Regions from separate parts of the Pseudomonas helmanticensis genome, predicted to be linked through region 2. Evidence: riboswitches for the same ligand, from Rfam matches in the RefSeq annotation. Region 2 holds a riboswitch; each other region holds the start of a gene.
The links. A riboswitch is a leader RNA that binds a small molecule or an ion and turns the genes downstream of it on or off. The one in region 2 is predicted to bind cobalamin.

Region 1: linked by a shared signal. The riboswitch ahead of QOL84_RS03960 (TonB-dependent receptor plug domain-containing protein) and the one ahead of cobW (cobalamin biosynthesis protein CobW) in region 2 are both predicted to bind cobalamin.
Region 3: linked by a shared signal. The riboswitch ahead of QOL84_RS07540 (ABC transporter substrate-binding protein) and the one ahead of cobW (cobalamin biosynthesis protein CobW) in region 2 are both predicted to bind cobalamin.
Region 4: linked by a shared signal. The riboswitch ahead of cobO (cob(I)yrinic acid a,c-diamide adenosyltransferase) and the one ahead of cobW (cobalamin biosynthesis protein CobW) in region 2 are both predicted to bind cobalamin.

Annotation. Positions count from the first base shown of each region.
Region 1 covers NZ_FXUY01000001.1:844,620-849,200, reverse strand. The annotation lists gene QOL84_RS03975 (NUDIX hydrolase) at 1-238, shown strand, start outside; gene QOL84_RS03970 (hypothetical protein) at 390-2,372, opposite strand; gene QOL84_RS03965 (hypothetical protein) at 2,409-2,777, opposite strand; cobalamin riboswitch at 2,936-3,141, shown strand; gene QOL84_RS03960 (TonB-dependent receptor plug domain-containing protein) at 3,236-4,581, shown strand, end outside.
Region 2 covers NZ_FXUY01000001.1:959,576-964,156, reverse strand. The annotation lists gene cobN (cobaltochelatase subunit CobN) at 1-2,423, opposite strand, end outside; gene cobW (cobalamin biosynthesis protein CobW) at 2,427-3,500, opposite strand; cobalamin riboswitch at 3,600-3,811, opposite strand.
Region 3 covers NZ_FXUY01000001.1:1,679,108-1,683,688, forward strand. The annotation lists gene phnX (phosphonoacetaldehyde hydrolase) at 1-635, shown strand, start outside; gene QOL84_RS07535 (Ppx/GppA family phosphatase) at 1,006-1,941, shown strand; cobalamin riboswitch at 1,983-2,177, shown strand; gene QOL84_RS07540 (ABC transporter substrate-binding protein) at 2,322-3,335, shown strand; gene QOL84_RS07545 (FecCD family ABC transporter permease) at 3,332-4,348, shown strand; gene QOL84_RS07550 (ABC transporter ATP-binding protein) at 4,345-4,581, shown strand, end outside.
Region 4 covers NZ_FXUY01000001.1:2,446,676-2,451,256, reverse strand. The annotation lists gene QOL84_RS10800 (PQQ-dependent sugar dehydrogenase) at 1-683, opposite strand, end outside; gene QOL84_RS10795 (hypothetical protein) at 750-1,334, opposite strand; cobalamin riboswitch at 1,498-1,723, shown strand; gene cobO (cob(I)yrinic acid a,c-diamide adenosyltransferase) at 1,805-2,416, shown strand; gene QOL84_RS10785 (cobyrinic acid a,c-diamide synthase CobB) at 2,413-3,813, shown strand; gene bluB (5,6-dimethylbenzimidazole synthase) at 3,810-4,460, shown strand; gene cbiB (adenosylcobinamide-phosphate synthase CbiB) at 4,457-4,581, shown strand, end outside.

The DNA.
Region 1 (4,581 bases), 110 kb from region 2:
GGTCTACGAAGCGTTCATGAGCCCAGGCTCGGTCACCGAGCGCCTGTACTTTTTCATCGGCGAATACCATCCCGAAGATCGCATCAGCGCCGGCGGTGGCCTGGCCGAAGAAGGCGAAGACATCGAAGTGCTGGAGCTGCCTTTTGACGAGGCGCTGGCGATGGTCAATGACGGCCGGATCATGGACGGCAAGACCATCATCCTGTTGCTGCACCTCAAACAATTGATGAGCGCCTGAGCGTGACTCCCGCGATGCTCGGCGTGGCTAGAAGTTGATCTTGAAGCCGAGCATCGCGTCATAGCCGTGGCTGTCGCCGTCGAAGCCCTGGCGGTAACCTGCTGAAGCAGTGAACGTGGTGCGTCAAAGGGGTTACGGAATTCAAAACAGCTCAGGTGCCTAACCCCCTACGTTGTTTTTTTATTACTTCCCACTCATCTTGTGCATTACTGCTTCGAGATTCGCCCGCGCTGGAAACTTCATTTTTTAATATCATATCCATCACCACAATACGGTGATCACTGATAAACTTTCTATGAAATAACGCGAAAATCTTAGCCTTGCAACTGACCACCTCATGATAGACAACAAGTGCACCATTCAATCGGGCGTCTTCTATTTTTTCCGTCTTCAGTTGTGCACTTAAATTCCGGGACGCTTCAATATATTCATCACCTTTTAACTCATGAGAAAACGTTGCACGACTAGCGGCAGTTAAAAAAACATTTTCCCACTCACTGTAACGTCTAAGTTTGAACAAGTCGGTCACACACGACAACTTCAGAACCAGAAGTTCTAAATACCAGTTCTTGACATGCTCGTTACTGCCCAGAGCCTCATTAAAAATGCCATATAGCTGCTCATCAAATGGATAAGAAACACTGGTAAGAAAATCCTCGACGGTATCTTTGCGCTGATAAACCGCATCGTATGGCTGATTAAAATATTCGGAAGGGGCGCCACCAGACTTATACAGTATGGTAGTTTCTGCCTTAAGTGTGGTTTTTACTCCTCCAGACATATAGCCATAGCCCACAGCTTTCATCTTTCCGATAGCATCTTCCAAATGACTGGTCGCGATATTAGTATCCCCCATAATAAAAACAGGTGGATATTCAGATTTATTGGCGACATCCGCCTGCGCAATCAACGTCCGGACACGCAATTCATTAAGCGTTTCACTGATGACTTTCCCCTCATCCTCCTCGAGAGCTTGCTCAGGTGCCATTTCGACGTCTTCAGTCACATCATCCATGGCAGTTGGCTCACTCCGTATTTTAGTTGTGGCAATACCAAACATGGAGTGAATCAAATAAGCACTGACCTGTTTCCCTCCTACAGAAAGATTGAAAGCCCATGCCTGGCGACTGTTGGTCTTTTCGCCTATTTTCCACACATCGGAATAAACCAGTTTATGGCTAATTGACGACTCAGTCAGCTCAGTGCGAAAAACACATCCATAGCGTTCATAATATCCGTCAATCACCTTGAAATATCGGAGCGCGACAAACAATCCTTCTTCTGGCACAGGGTGAATCGCTTTCAGCGTAAGTTCCAGCGTTCCTCCACGATGTGCAATTGCAATGGCAACCGCCGTATCAGGGGCGACACTGCACGTGCTGTCACAGTCGATTATTCTCTGCTGAATATCTCCCACATTTGATGGGGCCGCGGTCAGCATGTCGGACAACATCTGATGCAACGGCTTATCTTTCTTAACGTCTTTTAAAAACTCTTCAAGCTTCTTGATAGCATTCGCTTCAGCATCAGGCGAACAGCCGTTAGCGATTTCCTCGATACTTTCCAGCGCTTCTCTCACCTCCGAATTGAAGTCAGCATCGAGTTCTCTATGCCCACGAATACGCATTTCCAAGCCTGCCATCGCACCAGCCTCGAAATGAGTGACATCGTAGTGCTTTAGCGTCAGTCTCAACGAACTCAACTGTCTTTCGTAATCCTTATAAGTATAAATATTGATTTTTATGAACTCAGGGTAATCAAATCTCGCGCCGCTTTCCAGACTGAAGGTACTGTTCCACACTCCCTCTTTTTCCGCATTCAACTTCTCGGTAATCCCCCTCATCACTGTCTCACCGTCTGACCCCAACTCCATGAGAGCCAACGCATCCAGGTTCAGGGTTTTAATCGCTTTGGCGATAAATTCTATTCGCACCTGATTTCTCGGCGCTGACAGTGGCGTCTTGGTGACGTTCTTGCCATGCCGGATTAAATCTCCAGTGAAATTCTGCACGTTCCAGAATGCGAGCTTTAGCGGCACTCCTTTTTTATAAGGACATATCTCAACCGGCACAACCGCAACGCCGTTTGAATCCTGCGCGGCGGCAGCGGAGAACGCCAGATACGGCTCACCCACTGTTTTCCTTTTTCGACCCACGATTCCCGACTCCTTTCAAGATTCTTCCTGATCAATAGCCAGCTTTCCAAGCGCCTCGCTTTGCGCCATGTTCATCCTGGCTGACATATCTCCGAACGCTTCATCATTCAATACATCCACCAGCCACTGGCACTGAGCATCGCTCTCGAACTCATTGCCGTAAAGGCACAATAGATTCAGCATCTGAAAAGTGGCACGCCTCGACAGCTGCCACTGCCTGGAACGTGCTATCGCAGCCTGCACGATTTGCTTCACGCCGGCTCGTCCATGTTCCTCTGCATAAGAAGGGAGATGCGCATAAACATGCTGCTCCATGTCCTCCGACAGACGCAGATCAGAAGCCAAGGTAAGGGCTTCATATTGTTTTGCAGAAATTTGAATCATCCCGGATCCCCTCCCACACCCCTGCCCTGATTGGCGAAAAACCACCACTGCTCTCCGCTGTAGACCTTAGTTGCTCTTACAAAAAACGCCGCAGATTGTTCTTTCAAGATTTATCGAGGTTCTCTCGGGCAAGTTGACGAACGGTCTTTCGAATGTTCAGATGCCGCCCAGTTTCAGGTGTCCCATGCCGCCGTGCATGGGGTGAAACGGGAAACCGGTACGTTCTTTTCGAACAAGTCCGGTGCTGCCCCCGCAACGGTATGCGCGTGATGCTTTCGATACACCACTGTGGCCAGACGGCCATGGGAAGGTGAAAGCCTCGATACGCGCGAGCCCGGAGACCGGCCCGAAATATCTGTTTGGCAAAATCCTGCGGTGGGCGGGCATGGGCCGGTGTCGGCGTGTGCGCGATGCCTTCTCCTGCATGCTCTTCTGCGAAGTTTCTTTTCGAGAAGACAATGATTCGACCTTTCAACACCTATGCTCCAACTGTGTTTTTCGGCTGCCTGTTCAGCCCTCTGCTGCTGGCCGACAACGCCCCTCTGGAACTCAATCAGCAAATCGTTTCCGCGCCCTCGGTGGAGTCCACCACTGTCGCCGACATGGCCAGATTCGGCAGCAAGGTCGACATCGTCACCCGCGAGCAGATCGAGCGCGCCGGCCCCAGCGCCGATGTCAGCCGTGTCATGCAGATGTTCATTCCCGGTCTGTACGTGGCGCCGAAAAACGGTCCGTTCGACTACGGCACCTACTCGCTGCTCGGCGGGCGCAACGACGACACGCTGATCCTGCTCGACGGCGTGCGCCTGAACAATCGCCTGTACGGCGGCCTGTATCTGGACACCCTGCCGGCCAACGCGATCGAACGCATCGAAGTGCTCAAGGGCGGGCAAAGCCTGCTGTTCGGCACGCAAGCGGTGTCGGGGGTGATCAACATCGTCACGCGCAGCCCGCAGTCTCGCCAAGCCGCCGGCGAAGTGAACATGGGCGTGGATACCTTCGGTGGCACCACCGAGGATGCGCGGGTCGAAAACATCTTCAGCAATGGTTTCGGCGATCTCGGCTTGCTCGCCTATGTCAGCCACAACGTGTCCGACGGTTATCAGCCGTTTCGCAATCGCGACATGAAAAACGATTCTGCGAAGAACCGTGCCTACGAAGTGACCACGTTGGGTGGCAAGGCGATTCAGTCGTTCGGCGATAATTCGCGGCTGGAACTGTTCTACCAATACGCCGACGCCAACCTCGATTTCGCCCGCCCGGTCGACAACCACAAAACCACCAACGACCGCGTCCAGCAAATCGCCACGGCGACCTTCGAACAGAGCGTCAACGAGCGCCTGAGCTACTTCGTCAAAGCTCATATCAACGACTGGGACACGCGCTATACGCGCATCAACAACGTCGCGGGCGGTGGCACCAAAGTCATCAACCACAACGACTATTGGGGCTTCACCGATTGGGGTGTGCAGGCCGAAGGCAAGGCCGAACTGGCGGGCGGCCACGTGCTGGTGTTCGGCACCGACAACCAATGGTTCAAGGGCCAGGACGATGTGTTGATCATCGACAACGACAAGGCCGAAGCCCACGCCGTGTATACCCAACTGCGTCCGCAGATCGACGCCCTGCCCGACTGGCACCCGAGCATCGGCGTTCGCCACGAAGCCATGGCCGGTGGCGACAGCGCCACGGTCGGCATGCTCACTTCGCTGTATGACCTCAACGAGCACTGGGCCCTGCGCGGCCAGTACGGCACCGCGTACAAGCTGCCGAACGCCGAACAATTGTTCGTCAACGAGCCGGG
Region 2 (4,581 bases):
GCTGACTTTCCGCTATCGCGAGCAGGCTCACTCCTACAAGGGGATTGCAATGACTGGGAGATCAGTTCGGTGGCGAACAGTTCGAGGCGTTCGCGGGTGTCGCCGGCGGTGCGCCAGGCTTCCTCGCTTTGCGATTGCAGTGCAACCGGGCGCGGGCCAGTCCAGGGTTCGGCCAGCACGCAGTCAAGCGGATCGAAGCCGAGTGCGAACGCTTTGGCCAAGGCTCGCAGCACACTCGATTGCGCGCCTTTGCCATCACCACGCGGAATGCGTAGCAGCGCCAGCAAGGTATCAATGCGCAAGCGCCCGGTTGGCGATTCACCGAAAATGTGCAAACCATCGCGAATCTGCGATTCCTTCAGATCACACAGATACGTATCCAGACGCGGCAGCCAGATCGCCGCATCGGCGTCACTGTCCAGGCCGGCATCGAGTTGCAGTTCACGGTCGATCTGCGTGTCTCGCACCAATTGCAGAATATCGCGCTGTAACTCGCGGGCACGACGCGGATCGAGCAGTTGCGCTTCGTAATATTCGTCGGCGAGCAATTCCAGATTACGCAGCGGGCCGTAGGTCTCGGCGCGGGTCAGCGGCGGCATCAAGTGATCGATGATCACCGCTTGCGTACGTCGCTTGGCTTGAGCGCCCTCGCCCGGGTCGTTGACGATAAACGGATAGATGTTCGGCAGCGGCCCGAGCAGCGCGTCCGGCCAGCAATTCTCCGACAGTCCGACGCCTTTACCCGGCAGCCACTCGAGGTTGCCGTGCTTGCCGACATGGATCACGCCGTGGGCGCCGTAGGTGTTGCGCAACCAGAAATAAAACGCCAGATAAGCGTGCGGCGGCACCAGATCCGGGTCGTGATAGACCGCGCTCGGATCCACCTGATAACCGCGCGCAGGCTGAATCCCGACGAAAGTCAGACCGAATCGCAGCCCGGCGATCATCATTCGCCCGTCGCGATACATCGGGTCGTTTTGCGGCGCGCCCCAACGCTCGAACACGGCGTCACGATTGGCTGGCGGCAGTGCATTGAACATCGTCAGGTAATCGTCCATTGCCAGGCTTTGCTGGCACGGGCGCAGGTCAATCGTGTCGAGGTCATTGCTGACGCCACCGAGTAATTGCTCGATCAACGCGGTGCCGCTGTCCGGCAGTTCGGCCGGTAACGGATAACCCTGTTGCTGCAAGGCCCGCAGGATATTCAACGCCGCCGCCGGCGTATCGAGGCCGACGCCGTTGCCGATACGTCCGTCGCGGGTCGGGTAGTTGGCGAGGATCAGCGCGATACGCTTTTCAGCGTTGGGCACACGTGCCAGTTCGATCCAGCGCCGCGCGAGTTCGGCGACGAAATCCATACGCTCGGGTTGCGCGCGATAGCAGACCACATCGGACTGACTGCGCTCGCTGCGCCAGGCCAGATCCTTGAAGCTGATCGGCCGGCTGATGATGCGCCCGTCAAGTTCCGGCAAGGCAATGTGCATCGCCAGATCGCGTGGACCGAGGCCCTGTTCGCTGGCGCGCCAGCCGGGTTCGTTGTCCTGCGCGCAAATCGCCTGAATCACCGGGATATTGCGGCGAAACGGCCGCAGATGGGGTGCTTCCGGGCTGGATTGGGCGAAACCGGTGGTGTTGAGAATGACCCCGGCCTCGACTTCGTCCAGCCAGTCCTCGACCACCGCCAGGCAGCCGGGTTCTTTCAGGCTGGCCACGGCGATTGGCAACGGGTTAAGCCCCGCCGCCTGCAAGCGCTGGCAGAAAACATCGATGAATGCGGTGTTCGCCGCTTGCAGGTGCGAGCGGTAAAACAGCACCGCCGCGAGCGGATTTTCGGGCAGCCATTCGGCTTGCCAGTCACTCAGTGCAGCGGAGGTTTTGTTCGGGTGATAAATCGCGGTGCGTGGCAGGGTTTGCGGCTCGTCCCACGGGTAATCACGCGCGAGCCAACGGCTGGCCAGACAGCGGAAAAAATCCAGCGCGTTGGTCATGCCGCCCTGACGCAAAAACTGCCAGAGCCGGTCGCGATCCTCAGCGTTGACGGTGCTCAAGTCGCTGAGCTCCGGATCGGGACGGTCATCGCCCGGCACCAGAATCACCTGCACGCCGCGCTCGGCCAACTCGACCAGACGCTCGACGCCGTAACGCCAATAAGCAATGCCGCCGTGCAGCGAAATCAAAATCACCTTGGCGTGGCGTAGCACTTCGTCGACGTACAAGTCGACCGACGCGTGATTCTGCACCTGCATCGGATTGGCCAGACGCAGGCTCGGGTAATCCTCGGGCAATTGCTGCGCGGCTTCGGCGAGCAGCGCCAGGCTGGAATCGCCACTGCACAGGATCACCAGCTCGGCGGGGGTTTGTCCAAGGTCGGCAATGTTGTCATCCGAGACGAATCCGCCGGGCTGGGTCCTGAGCAGGTGCATGGCTTAAACGCTGAGCGCGGCGCGCAGTTGCGCTTCGAGTTGCACCGCGTCGAGTTGCTGACCGATCAACACCAGACGCGTGACGCGCGCTTCATCGGCGCCCCACTGACGATCAAAATGCTTGTCGAAACGTGTGCCGACGCCCTGGATCAGCAGGCGCATTGGCTTGTTCGGAATGGCTGCGAAGCCCTTCACGCGCAGGATGCCGTGCTTGACCACCAGTTGCGTCAGCGCGTCGAGCAGCAGGCTTTCGTCGGCTTGCGGCAGTTCGATGGAGATCGAATCGAAGGCGTCGTGATCGTGGTCATCGTGGTCGTCATCGCCTTCACCATGGTGGTGATCGTGATGGCTGTGGCGGCTGTCGATGTGTTCTTCGGAACTGGCGCCGAGACCGATCAGTACGTCGAGTGGCACACGACCGTTGCTGGCTTCGATGATTTTCACCGCTGGCGGCAGCTCTTCGGCGACTTCTGCGCGCACGCGAGCGAGGTCTTCCGGGCTGGTCTGGTCGGCCTTGTTGAGGATCACCAGGTCGGCGCTGGCCAGTTGGTCGGCGAACAGTTCGTGCAGCGGCGACTCGTGATCGAGGTTCGGGTCAAGTTTGCGCTGGGCATCGACCTGATCCGGGAACGCGGCGAAGGTACCAGCGGCCACGGCCGGGCTGTCGACCACGGTAATCACTGCATCAACGGTGCAGGCGCTGCGAATTTCCGGCCACTGGAAGGCTTGTACCAAAGGTTTTGGCAGGGCCAGGCCCGAGGTTTCGATAAGGATGTGGTCGAGGTCGCCGCGACGCGCGACCAATTCGCGCATCACCGGGAAGAATTCTTCCTGAACGGTGCAGCACAGGCAGCCGTTGGCCAGTTCATAAACGCGGCCAACCGCTTCTTCTTCGCTGCAGCCGATGGTGCATTGCTTGAGGATTTCACCGTCGATGCCCAACTCGCCAAACTCGTTGACGATCACCGCGATGCGACGCCCCTGAGCGTTGTCGAGCATGTGCCGCAGCAGCGTGGTTTTGCCCGAGCCGAGGAAGCCGGTAACGATAGTGACGGGGAGTTTGGCCAGTGTTTTCATCGGTATGCCCTTTGGCAAGCGGCGGGCATACGGGACGAGAACCGGCAACGCGCATGCGTGCCCGGAGAGTTCGCCACCGGATCACCCCGCCCGGTTGAATTGAGAATCTGTGACGAGGCAGGTCTCCTGGCTGACGGCGTTCAGGCGCAGGGCCTGGCGTTTGCTGCGCCTTCCCGCGGGCTCATCAATTGAGCTGGCAGTGGCGTGGCAGCGAACATCGCCGTTCACAGTTGCGGGGGCAGCCGCGGCATTGACCGCGTTCCCTTCTTAGCTTCGGCAACGGCCGAAGAACCTCGAAAGCGCAAGGCTACGCATGGCTTGCTTATGGGTCAATGTTTGGGTTTTTTTGGATTGGGAGCATATCCGTTGCTGCGGGTGCGGCCGCTGGCGGTTTCGCTCTTACAGCGAGTCACCTTTTCCAAACGCCGAAAAGGTAACCCAAAAGGCTTTGCCCCGGCGTACGGCACTTCGCTGAGGCTCAGTGTTCCCTCGCTACGGTGTCCATCCGGGGGCATCGCCTACGGTTTGCTTCGCTGCACCTCCTCTCGATGTGTTCGACTTCGTCGAACGGCGCTGCGCGCCTATCCCCCCGGATGAACACCTCCGCTCGGCCTGCCGAAGGGGCAAAAAAGCCAGATCAAAAGCCAGATCAAGAGCCCCTCACCCTAGCCCTCTCCCGGAGGGAGAGGGGACTGACCGAGGTGATTGCGAGAGATACGCCGACGTGCGATACCGCGTTGAGCTCAGATTCTGAAAAGCCCACAAATCGGCTCCCTCTCCCTCGGGAGAGGGCTGGGGTGAGGGGCAGCAACAACGCAAATCAAAAGCCGAACACCCGCGCTCCTCACCACTCGATAGGCCGAGTGTCAGCTCGCCTGCTCTTGATCTTGATCTCGGAGCCCGTCGGCAGGCTGAGCGGAGGGATTGATCCGGGGTGGGAGCGCAGCGACCGTTTGGCGCAGCCAAACACAGCGAGAGGAGGTGCAGCGAAGCAAACCGTAGGCGATGAACCCCGGATCAATCCCGGAGCGAAGGAACCCGAGCCTTAGCGAGGGCCGAACGTCAGGGCAAAGCCTTTTCG
Region 3 (4,581 bases), 720 kb from region 2:
ACCTGCCGCAGATTGGCGAACGTTACCGTTCTGCGTTTGGTCGTTTGCCAAGCGATGCTGACGTGACCGCGATTTATGAGCGTTTCATGCCACTGCAGATCGAGAAAATCGCCCTGCATTCGGCGCTGATCCCTGGCGCGATTGCAGCGATTGCCGCGTTGCGTGACAAGGGCTTGAAAATCGGTTCGTGCTCCGGATATCCAGCGGTGGTGATGGCCAAGGTTGTCGAACTCGCGCGGGAAAACGGCTATGTCGCCGATCATGTGGTCGCCACCGATGAAGTGCCCAATGGCCGGCCGCACCCGGCGCAGGCGCTGGCCAACGTGATTGCCCTGGGCATCGACGACGTGGCCGCGTGCGTCAAGGTCGACGACACCTGGCCGGGCATTCTTGAAGGTCGCAGCGCCGGCATGTGGACGGTGGCGCTGACCTGCTCCGGCAACGCGCTGGGCCTGACCTACGAGCAATACCAGGCGCTGCCGTCGGACCGACTGGCCGAAGAGCGCGCGCGGATCGGCAAGATGTTCGCCCCTTCGCGCCCGCATTACCTGATCGACACCATCGCCGAGCTGCCGGAAGTCATTGACGACATCAACGCGCGCCTGGCACGCGGCGAAACCCCACAGTCCTGCTAACCCCACCGCCCCGGTAGGAGCTGCCGAAGGCTGCGATCTGATCGTTCCCACGCTCTGCGTGGGAATGCAGCCCGTGACGCTCCGCGTCACTGGACGCGGAGCGTCCCTAGAGGCATTCCCACGCAGAGCATGGGAACGATCTGTGGCCACGCTTGAATCGCAGGCAAAAAAAAGCTGCCACGAATGGCAGCAGAAACTTTAAGAACACGCGATGTATTGAGGTCAGCATAGACGCCGGATAATGACAGTGTCATGACAGCCGCAAATTCATTGAATCACCCCTGCCCCGTCATCAGGATGTCATCAAGATCACCGCACAATCCTCGCAAACCGTCTTGAGCCTCGCGACGGATGTTTTGCAGGGATTCCCATGAAAGACGACGCCTCGCTGTTTGCCGCCATCGACCTGGGTTCGAATGCCTTTCGCCTGATGATCGGGCAGTCAGTGCGCAGCCGCAAAGGCCTGCTGATACAGGAAGTGAAAACCCTGCGTGAACCGGTGCGGCTTGCCGAGGGTTTTGACGGTGGCGCGCTCGACGCGCTGGCGCTGGATCGCGGCTGGCAGGCATTGGCGCGGTTCGGCAAGAAACTGCGTGGCTTCGAAGCCGGTCGCGTGCGCGCGGTGGCGACCAGCGCCGTGCGCGAGGCCGACAATGCGCAGCTGTTTCTCGCCAGCGCCGAACGGCATCTGGGTTTTCCGATCGACGTTATCTGCGGCCATGAAGAGGCGCGGCTGGTTTACGCCGGCGTCACCCACGCCTTGCCGAGCGCCGTCGACATGCGCCTGGTGGTCGACATCGGCGGCGGTTCCACCGAGCTGATCCTCGGCCAGGGCGCGCAACCGTTGCTCACCGAAAGTATCGCCATCGGCAGCGGCACCTTGAGCACACGCTTCTTTCGCGGCGGCGACCTGTCCGCCGCTGCGTTACAGGAAGCCGAACGTTTCGCCATCCTGCAGTTTGAAAAAGTTGCCCGGCGCTACCGTGCTCAGGGCTGGCAGCAAACCATCGGCTCTTCCGGCACTGCGCGCATGCTGGCTAAAGTGCTCAAGGCCAATCGTCTCAACGACTACGGTCAGGACGGCATCACCTACGGCGGGCTCCTACGCCTGTCGTTGCTTCTGCTGAAGGTGAACAACGTCCAGCAATTGAAACTGGCCGGGCTGCAACCTCATCGTCAGAGCATTCTGCCCGGTGGTCTGGTGCTGATGCTGGCCGCCTTCAAAGTGTTCGGCATCGCACAAATGCTGCCGTCGGAACCGGGCCTGCGCCTCGGCGTGTTGCACGGTTTGATGAGCCAGCATTAATCCTCACCCGGCAGATTCGTCTCCCCTTCAGCGGCCTGATCGACTACCATGCCGCCGCCGGTTTCCAAACGGGATTAATAGGGAATCCGAGGTGCTTGCACAGCATCGATCGGAACTGCCCCCGCAACTGTAGGTGCTGAGCCTGCTCCACGACTGCCACTGGGTGAACCCCGGGAAGGCCGGAGCATTGGCGATGACGCATCAGTCAGGAGACCTGCCGGCACAGTGACTGACTAACCGGCGGGGTGTCCGGGAAGGACACCGTGCCGTGCGCGTCTTCCGGGATGAGCGGCCTTGCGCTGTTGCCCTGACCGCGCTCGATGGTGTGTTTCCGAACCGTACTCTGCCGCTCCCCGTACGGTTTTCCTGGAGACTGCCTCATGCTGCTGCCCCGCGTTGCCACCCTCATCACCGGCCTGTGCCTTGGCACGCTGGCCCATGCGGCACCGACTCAATACCCGCTGACCATCGAAAACTGCGGCAGCAGCCTGACCTTTGAGCATGCTCCCGCTCGTACGGTGACCATCGGCCAGGCCGGCACGGAACTGCTCTACGCCATGGGCCTGAGCGACAAAGTCGTCGGCACCTCGCTGTGGTTCAACAATGTGCTGGCCAAGTACAAGACGCAGGACGACAAGATCGAGCGCCTGGCCGACAACGAACCGAGCTTCGAATCGGTGATCGGCAAACGCCCGGAACTGGTCGCCGTGGAGCTGGAATGGATGGTCGGCCCGCAAGGTGCGGTCGGTACCCGTGAGCAGTTTCATGAGCTGAAGATTCCGACCTACCTGCTGCCCTCCGATTGCGAAGCCAAGGACAATCTGGTCGGCGCCGACGGCACGCGACTGGCGCCATTTCGCATCGACAGCATTTACAAGAGCGTGAGCCAACTGGCGCAGATCTTCGATGTGCAGGATCGCGGACACCAACTCAACGAGCAACTCAAGGCCAGCCTTGCCAAGTCGATTGCCACCGCACAGGGCAAACAACTGAAAGACGCCAGCGCGCTGGTGTGGTTCTCCAGCGCACAAATGGACATCGAGCCCTTCGTGGCCGGGCACAAAGGCATTCCCGATTTCATGCTGAGCACCCTCGGCGTGCGCAACGTGGTGGAATCCGATGAAGAGTGGCCGACGGTCGGCTGGGAAACCATCGCCAAAGCCAACCCGACGTTCCTCGTCATCGCCCGCATGGATCGCCGTCGCTTCCCCGCTGACGACTATGAAAAGAAACTCGCCTTCCTGCGCAGCGATCCGGTGACGCGCAACATGGACGCGGTGAAAAACAACCGCATCATCATTCTTGACGCCATGGCCATGCAGGCCAGCCAGCGCATGTTCGATGGCCTGGAACAACTGGCCACGGCCATCAACGGCTACGACCTGTCGAAATGAGTGCAAGCCTGATCCGCACGTTGCTGGCCCTGGCGACATTGTTGATGGCCGTGGTGGCTGGCGTGGCCATCGGTGAAACTTCGATTGAACCGGGCGTGGTCCTGCAAGTATTGGCCAATAAGTTGTGGGGGGCCGGTTATGTGCTCGACCCCATTGATGAAGGCATCGTCTGGAACTACCGCCTGACCCGCGCACTGGTCGCCGCTGCCTGCGGTGCCGGTCTGGCGACGTGCGGGGTGATTCTGCAATCGCTGCTGCGCAACCCGTTGGCCGATCCGTATCTGCTGGGGATTTCTGCCGGCGCTTCGACCGGGGCGGTGATGGTCGCGTTGCTCGGCGTCGGTGCCGGAGTCATCTCATTGTCGGTCGGCGCCTTTGCCGGGGCGGTGACCGCCTTCGTGCTGGTGATTCTGTTGGCGCGCGTCAGCGGTTCGGCCAGCGGCACCGGGCAGATCATTCTCGCCGGGATCGCCGGCTCGCAATTGTTCAACGCGCTGACGGCATTTCTGATTACCCGCTCGGCGAGCTCCGAACAGGCGCGCGGGATCATGTTCTGGTTGCTGGGCAATCTTGGCGGCGTGCGCTGGCCCTCGGTATGGCTGGCGGTGCCGGTGGCCATCGCGGGTTTGCTGGTGTGCCTGTGGCATCGGCGGGCGCTGGATGCGTTTACCTTTGGCGCGGATTCGGCGGCGTCGCTCGGCATCCCGGTACGCCGAGTGCAGATCCTGCTGATCGGTTGCGCGGCGCTGGTGACGGCGGTGATGGTGTCGATTGTCGGCTCGATCGGTTTCGTCGGTCTGGTGATTCCGCATGCCGCGCGACTGTTGCTCGGCACCGGTCATGCCCGTCTGCTGCCTGCCAGTGCGCTGGGCGGCGCGGTGTTTCTGATTGCCGCTGACGTGTTGTCGCGCACGTTGATCAAGGGCCAGGTGATCCCGGTCGGGGTGATTACCGCGCTGGTCGGTGCGCCGGTGTTTGCCCTGATTCTGGTTGGTCGGAGATCGGCGCGATGAGCAACGTCCTCAGTTGCGCAGGCTTGACGTTCAGGGTGCGCGGCGCCGAGCTGCTCAACGGCGTCAGCCTGGAGGTCACGCGCGGTGAAACCCTCGGCATCGTCGGGCCAAATGGCTCGGGCAAATCGACCTTGCTGAAACTGCTTGCCGGATTGCGTGAACCGAGCGCTGGCGAGGTGCTGCTGGAAGGTCAGCGCCTCGGCAAAATGCCCCGTCGCAGCATCGCGCAAAAA
Region 4 (4,581 bases), 1.5 Mb from region 2:
CCGACGTTGCTGTTCGAACCAACCGTCACGTACAGCTTGCTGCCGTCCTTGCTGGCGATAACGTTTTTGGTCCAGTGATGGTTGATCGTGCCGCCGGGCAGGTCGGTAACCTTGATCGGTTGCGACTTGATCTCGGTCGCGCCGTTTTCATAGTGAAAGCGCAGCAAGCGATCGGTATCGGCGACATACAGATCATTGCCGACCAGGGTCATGCCGAATGGTGAATTGAGGTTTTGCAAAAACACTGTGCGCGTCTCGGCCACGCCATCGTGGTCGGCATCGCGCAGCAGGGTGATGCGGTTCGGGCTTGGCACGCCGGCGCCGGCCTTGCCCATGACCTTCTTCATGACCCAGCCACGAATACCGCTGCTGTCGTCAGGTTTCGGCGGGGCATTGGTTTCCGCAACCAGCACGTCGCCGTTGGGCAGCACATAGAGCCAGCGCGGGTGATCAAGACCTTCGGCAAAGGCCGCGACTTGGGTGCCGGCCGCCGCTGTCGGTTTGCCGCCCTGGGGCCAGCCGATTGCCGGGGCGATGTTCACCGTCGGGATCAGAGTCTTGTTCGGTTCGGGCAGTTTCGGTGACGGGCCGGTGCCGTCGGAGACTTGCAGGCTGGAGGATTCACCGCAGGCGGCGAGCCCTCCGGCGAGGGCGATGACGAAAACGAGCTGGGGCTTGCGCATTGCTGATCTTCCCTATGAATGCATTCCTAATCATAGAGGAGGACGCAAGCCCGATGGTTCAACTGCTCAGCCGCGGGCTTCCTTGAACAGCACGGCGATGCCCGGGTGATAATTGCCGGCCTCGCTGCGCAACTTGCGGTAGGCGTAGGGGAAATACCAGGCGACGGCGCAGGTATGTTCCTTTTGCAGATCGTCGACCATGTCCTGCAGCTCTTCGGGGCTGGCGCTGTGCTGGGCTTTTTGCGGGGCGACGAACAGGCAGCCGAGTTTCAGGTCACTGGCGAAGCTGATGCGTTTGGCGTCGCTGGTGATGTCCAGCAAGGCTTGGGTCAGGTTGAGATTGTTCACTCGAGGCCAGCGCTGGGTGGCCTGAATGTAGGCACGATCTTCGGCGCCGGCGATAAACAGATCGGCGCGGGCATTGCGCTCGCCTTCTTCGTTCTGTTTGCGCGTGGCGGTGTCGGTGAGGGTGACCAACTCGGCCATCCATGCCGCTGCCGAGAGCAATCCGAGATTGGCTTTCTCGTCGTGCCAGTAAGGCGTGTCGCTGTCGCCGCGCACGGCGTTGTAGCGGTCGATACAGTCAAACCAGCGTTCAAGCATCGGGCGCAGGAATTCCAGGCGCGGGTTGCTGATGATCATGCCTTGCATCGTAATCATCCTTATTGTTGTGATGGGCTTTTTCGAGAAAAGCATGGCTCTTTGATATCATTTGTATCAGTGTGGCACAAGATTGGCGCCAGTTAATTGATCGGCGGCAGTTATTCGCCCGCCGGCCCCCTCTTTAATTGACGCTCCACCCCCAACCCTCTAACCTTCGCGGCTTGTTTCAGGTGCTCTGTGACCGACGTCGACAGAGTGAAACAGGGAAGCCGGTGAGGGTTGTCTTCAAGCGAAGACTGGCCACGATCCCGGCGCTGCCCCCGCAACGGTAAATGAGTGAACACTGCGTCGAATGCCACTGCTCAACAGCGGGAAGGCGCGCAGTCAGGCCAACGCCGCTCATGAGCCCGGAGACCGGCCTGATCCATCCAGCGGCATCACGGTGGGCGATGCCAGGCTTTTTGCCGTCTATTCTTGTGCCTGCCCGCCGTTATCCAGCCCCAACGGAGAGCTCCCCCATGACTGATTCCCCCGAGCGCGACGAACGCCATCTGGCGCGTATGCAGCGCAAAAAAGCCGTGATCGACGAACGCATCGCCAACTCGCCCGACGAGTGCGGCCTGGTGCTGGTGCTGACCGGCAATGGCAAAGGCAAAAGCAGTTCGGCGTTCGGCATGCTTGCGCGCGCCATGGGCCACGGCATGCAGTGCGGCGTGGTGCAGTTCATCAAGGGCCGCAACAGCACTGGCGAAGAATTGTTTTTCCGCCGCTTCCCCGAACAAGTGCGCTTCCACGTGATGGGCGAGGGCTTCACCTGGGAAACCCAGGACCGTCAGCGCGACATCGCTGCTGCCGAAGCCGCTTGGGCAGTCTCCCGCGAGCTGTTGCGTGATCCGTCGATCGGTCTGGTGGTGCTCGATGAATTGAACATCGCCCTCAAGCACGGCTACCTCGATCTCGATCAAGTACTCAGCGATTTGCAGGCGCGGCCGCCGATGCAGCACGTGATCGTCACCGGTCGTGCGGCCAAGCCGGAAATGATCGAGATGGGCGACACCGTCACCGAAATGGGCATGCTCAAACACGCCTTCCAGGCCGGCATCAAAGCGCAGAAAGGCGTCGAACTTTGAATCAACCACGTCACTGCCCGGCGGTGCTCATCGCCGCGCCGGCTTCCGGTCAGGGCAAGACCACCGTTACCGCCGCGCTCGCCCGTTTGCATCGCAATCAGGGGCGCAAGGTGCGCGTGTTCAAATGCGGCCCGGACTTCCTCGACCCGATGATTCTCGAGCGTGCCAGCGGTGCGCCGGTGTATCAACTGGACATGTGGATGGTCGGCGAGCAGGAAAGTCGTCGTCTGTTGTGGGAAGCCGCCGCCGAGGCGGATCTGATTCTGATCGAAGGCGTGATGGGCCTGTTTGACGGCACGCCGTCGAGTGCCGATCTGGCGCGGCATTTTGGTGTGCCGGTGCTCGGTGTGATCGACGGCACAGCGATGGCGCAGACCTTTGGTGCGCTGGCGTTGGGCCTGGCGAAGTACCAACCGGATCTGCCATTTGCCGGGGTTTTGGCCAACCGGGTCGGCACGTTGCGTCACGCGCAATTGCTCGAAGGCAGCCTTACAGAAGGTCTGCGCTGGTACGGCGCATTGTCGCGCGAGACCGGCATCGAACTGCCGAGCCGTCATCTCGGCCTGGTGCAGGCCAGCGAGTTGAATGACCTCGATGTGCGACTCGACGCCGCCGCAGCAGCGCTCGCCAGCAGCTGCGAGGTAGCGCTGCCACCGGCCGTGGAATTTGCCGCGCCGGACGTTATCGCCGTCGAGCCTTTGCTGAAAAATGTGCGCATTGCCGTTGCGCGTGATGAGGCGTTTGCCTTCACCTATGGCGCGAGTCTCGATCTGCTGCGCGCGATGGGTGCCGAGTTGAGCTTTTTCTCGCCGATCCGCGATAGGCAACTGCCTGAGGCGGACAGTCTGTATCTGCCCGGCGGGTATCCGGAATTGCATCACGTGGCGTTGTCGCAGAACACCGCGATGCTCGAGGCGGTCCGTGCGCATCATGCGGCGGGTAAACCGTTGCTCGCTGAGTGTGGCGGGATGCTGTATCTGCTCGATTCGCTGACTGATGTTGAAGGCAAGCGGGCTGAGCTGGTCGGATTGCTGACCGGTGATGCAGTGATGCAGAAACGTCTGGCGGCGTTGGCGTTGCAGGCGGTGGATCTGCCGGAAGGGGCGTTGCGTGGGCACACTTATCATCATTCGCTGACGACTACCGAGCTGACCCCGATTGCCCGAGGGTTGAGCCCGAATGGCGGGCGTGGGGCTGAGGCGGTTTATCGTGAGGGGCGGATGACGGCTTCTTATGTGCACTTTTACTTTCCGTCGAATCCTGTGGCTGTCGCTGCGTTGTTTGCGCCGTGCCTTGAGGACGCTATCGCGAGCAGGCTCACTCCTACAGTGGGCGATGTTGTGGCTGACGAAATGCGATCCCCTGTAGGAGCGAGCCTGCTCGCGAAAGGGCCATGACCGACAACGCATTCTCTGAGGCGGAGCGCCAAGCCGTCTATCGAGCCATTGCCGAGCGCCGCGACATGCGCCACTTCACCGGCGGGACGGTCGAGCCTGAGTTGCTGCGGCGTCTCCTTGAAGCCGCCCACCAGGCCCCAAGCGTCGGCCTGATGCAGCCCTGGCGCTTCATTCGCATCAGCGACCGAAACCTGCGCGGCCGGATCCAGAACCTCGTCGAAGAAGAACGCATCCGCACAGCCGAAGCCCTCGGCGAGCGCAGTGACGAGTTCATGAAACTCAAGGTCGAAGGCATCAATGACTGCGCCGAAGTGCTGGTCGCGGCGCTGATGGATGATCGCGAGAAGCACATCTTCGGGCGCCGCACGTTGCCGGAAATGGACATGGCTTCGTTGTCCTGCGCGATTCAAAACCTCTGGCTGGCCTCGCGTGCCGAAGGGTTGGGCATGGGCTGGGTCTCGCTGTTCGAGCCGCAGGCACTCGCCGATTTACTGAAATTGCCGCAAGGCGCTAAACCTCTGGCCGTTTTGTGCCTGGGCCCGGTCAAGGAATTCTATCCGGCGCCGATGCTGGTACTCGAAGGGTGGGCGCAGGCGCGTCCGCTCAATGAGTTGCTGTATGAAAATTATTGGGGAGTGAGTCAATGAGTGTGGCGTTGTTGAGTGTCGCCGCGGTTGCGCTGGATGCGTTGCTCGGTGAACCGAAACGCTGGCATCCGCTGGTGGCGTTCGGCAATTTTGCCGGGCGCATCGAGCAACGTTTCAACGC